One region of the Apibacter sp. B3706 genome, then DNA from elsewhere that is predicted to be linked to it. Evidence: riboswitches for the same ligand, from Rfam matches in the RefSeq annotation. Region 1 holds a riboswitch; the other holds the start of a gene.
The links. A riboswitch is a leader RNA that binds a small molecule or an ion and turns the genes downstream of it on or off. The one in region 1 is predicted to bind cobalamin.
Positions count from the first base shown of each region.

Region 2: another riboswitch for cobalamin. It lies ahead of metE (5-methyltetrahydropteroyltriglutamate--homocysteine S-methyltransferase); the one in region 1 lies ahead of G8C41_RS02450 (TonB-dependent receptor).

Region 1 is NZ_CP049715.1:555,973-559,562, forward strand. Features, by position in the region: gene G8C41_RS02450 (TonB-dependent receptor) at 1-1,734, opposite strand, end outside; cobalamin riboswitch at 1,855-2,054, opposite strand; gene G8C41_RS02455 (MerR family transcriptional regulator) at 2,173-2,505, shown strand; gene G8C41_RS02460 (hypothetical protein) at 2,525-2,761, shown strand; gene G8C41_RS02465 (glycosyltransferase family 2 protein) at 2,861-3,590, opposite strand, start outside.
Region 2 is NZ_CP049715.1:1,929,316-1,932,905, reverse strand. Features, by position in the region: gene G8C41_RS08415 (SIMPL domain-containing protein) at 1-183, shown strand, start outside; gene G8C41_RS08410 (NADH:flavin oxidoreductase) at 204-1,304, shown strand; cobalamin riboswitch at 1,426-1,615, shown strand; gene metE (5-methyltetrahydropteroyltriglutamate--homocysteine S-methyltransferase) at 1,808-3,590, shown strand, end outside.

The DNA.
Region 1 (3,590 bases):
TTGATTTTTATAATTTAAAATAGGAGAAGATAAATTTTGTGCATCTTCATACGTATAGGTTATAAAGGTTGAAACTAAAACGTTTTTTACTAATATTGAAGTCTTAGAAGATAAATCTAATCCTTTTATGCGTGCTTTACCAAAATTTAACATGGTCCAACGAAATTGTTGTCCTTTGGGATAAGCTATGATTTTATCTTTGACCGTATTATAATAGGCATCGATAGTAAAATCAAAATGAGTACAACTACCGGAAGTAAAGTTTTTATTTATACGAATACCTGCATCAAACTGATTAGTATATTCAGGTTTTAAGTTTGAATTTCCAAAATCCGTATAGTATAAATCATTAAATGTTGGCATTCTAAAAATTCTCTTGTAAAAACCATGAATGCTAATATCTTTAGAATGTAAAGGTTGGTAATTTAAGAAAACAGCTGGGGTAAATTCATTTCTGTCTGAAGCTGTACCCATACTGTTCATGTGTTTCGTTATTTCTTGCACAAATGTACCTAAAACACTTGTTTGAATTTTAATTTTATCCCAATGAAAAGCAGTAGCCAAAGCGATCATTTCTGTATTTCTCGAAGGAGAAGAGAAATTTTTTAAATCGGCATTCATTCCATTATGTTGGTAATCTGCAGATAAAGAAATATCCCAGAAAGAAAATAAAGTAACCAGTTGTGAAGATGAAATATATAGTTCATCTTGCTTATAAGTATTATTAATACGATTGGAAAATTTATTTCCCCAAATAGGGTCATTAAAAACTTCTAAATTTTTATAATGGGTAAAATCATGAGCATATTTAGCGTTTAATGCTATTCTGTATTTTGTGCTGATTATTTTTTCAAAAGAACCCTGCAAAAAGAAATTACGATCCCATTGTTGAGCAAACTGATACCTTTTATACGAATTTTTTAAAACGGCACCGGGTATTCCTCTGCTTGAATCATAATAATATCCTTTCAGATTCCATTTACCATTAGGTAGGGTACCAAATAAATTTCCTTCTGTTCGAAAAGCACTTATGTTACCATTTTGTCTTACAGCGATCGTATCCCAATTACCTTTCTTTTGTTGAAATTTATATTTTCCATCTGAATTAATATATTCCATAGTAAGAGAAGATGAAATTAATGAGGATAATTTTTGTTCCCATAGGAGGGAGGGGTTAATTAAATGAAACGATCCGGAACGATAGGTGGCACCTATATTAGTTTTTTTTTCACCCGTAAAAACAGGACGTTTGGTAGTTAAATAGATACTTCCCGCAGAGCCGAAATCTTTAGCGGGTTGGAAAATTTGACTTTTTTGTCCGTTGTATACTGATATTGATTCTAAATTATCCATGGAAAATTTTCCTAAGTCAACCATACCATTTTGAGCATTTCCTATGGCTATTCCATCATAAAATACCCCCACGTGTTCGCTTCCCATTCCTCGAATGTTAACTGTTTTCATTCCTCCTACACCTCCATAATCTTTAAGTTGAATTCCTGAAAATAATCGTACGGCATCAGCTACCGAAGAGCTGTTTCGATTTTCTAATTCTTTTCCTTTCAATTCTTGGAAAGGAATTATTCCCTTATCATTTCTTTTTCCCGTTGCCAGTATTTCCTGTAATTCTGTTACAGTAATGCTGTCTTTTTTTTCTTGGGAATAAGATAATGGACTCATCAGGCTTAATAAAAAAGCAAATACACTATATTTATGATTGATGTTCATCATCATGGAGTCGAATATCTTAAATTACAGATATAGTAAACTAGTTTCCGGAAAAGTAAACAGGAAAAGTGAATATGAAATGCTTTTAATGTTTCAGCCTTGTTCCACGAAAGCTTGTAAACTTGTAAAACTATAGTTAAATTTGGCAGGTATTCTGACTTACTTCATTTTAAGAACCTTCCCAAGAAAGCAACTCCTCAGTGGTATATCTCTTAAAACGTACTAGAAGATTACAGCAGCGGGCCTGTTTCGGATTTTCACCGAATTCCCTTTTAAGATTGCGTATTTATCGGTAAATAACAATCACCAAATTTAGGCAAATATAAATAAATATTTTTAGGGCATCCTTATAGATTATTTGGGTAGTACTAATAATTCTAAAAAAAGATTAATTTTTTAAACGAACAATAGTAAGTTGAATTAAAAAATCATTAGATTTGAATAATGAACGTACAACTTCCTGAAAAATTATATTATTCTATAGGCGAAGTAGCACAGGCTTTTAATGTTAATACTTCACTTATAAGGTTTTGGGAAAAAGAATTTGATAGTATTTCACCCAAAAAGAATAAAAAAGGTGACCGTTTTTTTACCCCAAAAGATATTGAAAATTTTAAAATAATTTTTCATTTAGTAAAAGAAAAAGGATATACCTTAGAAGGAGCAAAAGTTGTTTTACAATCACAAAAAAATTTATCCAAAAAAGTTGAAATCATTGCTCGTTTAGAGTTAGTGAAGGCAGAATTAATTAAGTTAAAAGAATTATTAGACGAATAAAAATTTAAATAAAGACAATATGAAATTACCTAAGTTTTTAATGGCAGACAATTCAGATTTTCCTGAAGATTTATTTGTTGTGCATACAGAGTATCCTAGATTTATATTAAATGTAGAAGAAGAGGAGGTTGAATGGTTTGATGATTTGGAAGGAGAAGAGGAAGAGGTTGCTAATGAAGTAAATTCATTGATTCAACAAGCATTCGATTTTTGCGATGCTGAAATCGAAAAATACGAAGATGATGAAGAGGAGTAATGACTTCTTAGATTAATTTATGATATTAAAAAAAGTAAGCAGTAAATCACTGCTTATTTTTTTTGCTCTTTGATTTGATTAATTTAATAAATGATATTTTTAATCATCAACAACACACCCCTGAATCCTATATTGATTTTTAAATTTTTCTGACCATTTTTTCCATTCTTCCGGTTTTATTTTTTGGTTATTTTCAATTTTCAAAAATGATAGGATGTAATCTTCTGAGAAATCCTTAGGAAAATTTTGCATGGGATCAAATGCATCATTATACCATTTTTCATTAATTAAATAATTAAGTTGATTAACATCAAAATCAAATCCATAATTATGATAGGAATTGGTAGCAGAAGAATTAAACGTAGTTTTCATAACTTCATGATTTAATTGAGCGATCATGTTTTTGTGTTTATGCTTTCTAAAATACAGGGTAGCATTGTATAATTGTTTTTTTTCATCAACTTTTCCATTAATATTTTCCCAAGTTTTAAGCCAAAATTCTTTTTTATGAACACCCATAAGTATTGAAATTAATATCCAATATTTAGTTTTAGTAGTGTTAGATACCAAACCCAATTTATATAAAATACTAAAAAACTTATATTTATTATAAAAAAAACATTTCAGAATGAAAGGAGGAGCAGTAAAAAGATCCGGATAAATGGAAATTATATCGGAATTGATTTTATCATGTTTAAACTGATCAACAAAATTTTTATTTCCCGACCAACCTAATTTGAGTAAGGATATATTTTCTTTTTCCATTACTTCATTGATTTCATTCACATTAATTTTTCTCGTAAACCAAACATCATCTTCCGTTATAATG
Region 2 (3,590 bases), 920 kb from region 1:
GAAGAAATAGCAATTAACGCCGGTTGTAAATTAGGCAAATTAAAGAATGCCAATCAAGGGGTTTTTCAAATAACTGCTCAAAATTCATCTGAAGATGATTACTCTTGGGGAGGAGCATTTAATGTATCATCCAAGAAAAAAACAGCAAGCATTACCATTCGTTTAGAATATGAAATTAAATAATAACTACGATATAAATTAAAATGGTACATAAATTATTTCAACCGTTTACATCAAAAAAACTGTCATTAAAAAACAGAATAGTCATGGCGCCTATGACCCGATCATTTGCTTATGATGGAATACCCGGAAAACAAATAGCTGATTATTATCAAAGAAGAGCACAGGCCGAAGTGGGCTTAATTATAACAGAAGGAACCGTTGTTCGCAGGGCGGCATCTTCCAATGACCCCAATATACCTGTATTTTATGGAGAACAAGCCTTAGAAGGTTGGAAAAAGGTGGTTGAAGAAGTTCATGCTAAAGGTGGTAAAATAGCTCCGCAACTTTGGCATATGGGAATAATACCGGCCCATAAAAACTGGAAACCATCAGAGCCTTTTGAGGGACCATCCGGGCTATTAAATCCGGAAACAAAAGCCGGAAAAGAAATGAGCGAAAATGATATTGAAAATACAATTGAGGCTTTTGCAGAAGCAGCTTACCAAACCAAAAAAATTGGTTTTGATGCCCTGGAACTGCATGGAGCGCACGGATATTTGATCGATCAATTTTTTTGGGATAAGCTCAATAAAAGAAATGATATATGGGGAGGAGCTACCCTGGCCGAAAGGAGTCGTTTTGCCATTGAAGTTGTAAAAGCGGTTCGAAATGCGGTAGGAGAAGATTTTCCTATAATTTTACGCTTATCACAATGGAAACAACAAGATTATTCCGCTAAATTGGCAAAGACACCGGAAGAAATGGAAGAATGGTTACTACCGTTATCAGATGCCGGAGTTGATATTTTTCATTGCTCACAACGAAGATTTTGGGAACCCGAATTTGAAAATTCTGATTTAAATTTTGCAGGATGGGCAAAAAAAATAACGGGCAAACCTTCCATAAGTGTTGGATCTGTGGGGCTCACCGGAGATTTCTTAGGCGCATTCAAAGGACAAAGTTTTGAGGCTTCTGATAATTTTCTTAACGAATTAAATAGAAGATTAGATGCAGGCGAATTTGATTTAATAGCAGTAGGAAGAGCGTTACTTGCAGATCCTGAATGGGTATTAAAAATTAAAAATGGAAACTTATCTGAATTTAAAGGATTTTCTAAAGATCAACTTAAAGAATTATACTAATAAAAACATAAAATAGTAGTAAAATAAAAACAAAAACCAAGTTTTAATTTTTATTTATTTTAATAAAGAAATAAAAGCAAAGGTTTTTTATCTTTGTATATATAAGTTCTTTACTTAATTTCTTTATCAACAAGAATAAGGTGCTGTGTAAAAACGACTTAATAGGGAATCATGTGTGAATCATGAGCTGACGCGCAACTGTAAGTAACCTAAAAAAAATTTTATCAATAAAAACCATTGCCGATTTAAACGGTGAGAAGGTAGATAAAATGTTATAAGCCAGGAGACCTGCCTATTCTTAATTGACAATGCTTTCGCGAGTAAAAGCAAGATCACAAAAAATATAATTTGACTACAAGAAACTTTAAGATCATTAGAATAATTAGTTTACTTGTATGTCAAAAATTGTTTTGAAATTTGATTTTATTTAACAAAGAAAGAGAGCATTGTGAAGTTTAGCAATAAGAGCTTTTTATAATATAATCGTTTAAAAAGTTATAAAAATGCAAACACACAATCTTGGCTATCCGCGTATTGGTAGTGACAGAGAACTTAAAAAAGCCTGTGAAAAATATTGGGCAGGTAAAGCGTCAGTCGAAGAACTGATGATAACAAGTAAAGATATCCGGCACCAAAACTGGGTAACTCAACAAAAATTAGGGATTGATTGGATCCCATCTAATGATTTTTCTTATTACGATCAGGTACTTGATATGTCACTAATGGTCGGAGCTATCCCTAAAAGATATAATAAGGTAATACTGGATAAATCAAATACAGAATTAGACTTATATTTTGCCATGGCCAGAGGACATCAAAAAGAAGGCATTGATATAAAAGCCATGGAAATGACCAAATGGTTAGATACCAATTATCATTACATTGTCCCTGAATTTGAAAGTAATCAGAAATTTTCCTTGTTTTCAACAAAAATTATTGATGAATATTTAGAAGCTAAAAATGCGGGAATCCATACAAAGCCGGTTATAATAGGCCCTGTATCTTATTTGTTGTTGGGAAAAGAAAAAGAGGAAAACTTCAATAAGCTGGATTTACTAAAAAATATTCTTCCTGTCTATATAGAAATCCTAAATAAATTAAAGGCAGAAGGTGTTGAATGGGTGCAGTTTGATGAGCCTTTCTTAACTTTGGATTTGGATGAAAAAGCGAAAGACTCCTTCCAATATGCCTATAAAGAAATACATAAACAATTTCCTTATATAAATAAAATACTAACTACCTATTTTGACGGATTGAAAGACAATTTAGCACTTGCTTTTAATCTACCCGTACAAGCATTACATATAGATTTGGTACGTTGTCCGGAACAATTAGATGAAGTTTTAGATAAAATTCCGGAAAAACTTATCCTTTCTTTAGGGATCGTTGATGGAAGAAATATATGGAAAAATGATTTTGAAAAATCTTTGAAACTTATTCAAAAAGCTGTTTCCAAAATTGGTAAAGACCGAATTTTAATAGCTCCTTCTTGTTCACTTCTTCATAGTCCGGTTGACTTGGAATTGGAAACAGATACAAAAGCCCTTTCATCGGAAATTAAAAATTGGTTGGCTTTTGCAAAACAGAAAATCGATGAAGTAGTAACCTTAAAAAAGCTTGCGTCTAAAGAAGATTCCCCGGATTTACAAAAAAAATTACAGGAAAATATAGCGGCTGCAACCAGCAGAAAAACATCAGCTTTAATACATAACGAAAAAGTAAAAGAAAAAATAAGGAATATTGAAAAAGTAGAAGATAAAAGAAATTCCGTATTTTCAGAACGAAAGAAAAAACAATCTGAAGCCTTGCAGTTGCCTTTATTTGCAACAACTACGATCGGCTCATTTCCTCAAACATCCGAAGTCAGAAGTTGGAGATCTAAACTAAAAAAAGGATTGATAACACCTTTAGAATATGAAGAGCTGATTAAAAAGGAAATTGAAAAAACAATACGATTCCAAGAAAAAATAGGTATAGATGTATTGGTTCACGGGGAGTTTGAACGAAACGACATGGTGGAATATTTTGGAGAACAATTAGAAGGAGTTGCATTTTCCAAAAACGGATGGGTACAAAGTTATGGAAGCCGTTGTGTGAAACCACCCATCATTTATGGCGATATATTCAGGCCTAATCCTATGACTGTGAAATGGTCTTCCTATGCACAATCGTTAACAAATAAAAATGTAAAAGGTATGTTGACCGGACCGGTAACTATATTGCAATGGAGTTTTGTACGAGACGATCAACCGAGAAAAGATACCTGTTTCCAAATTGCATTAGCCA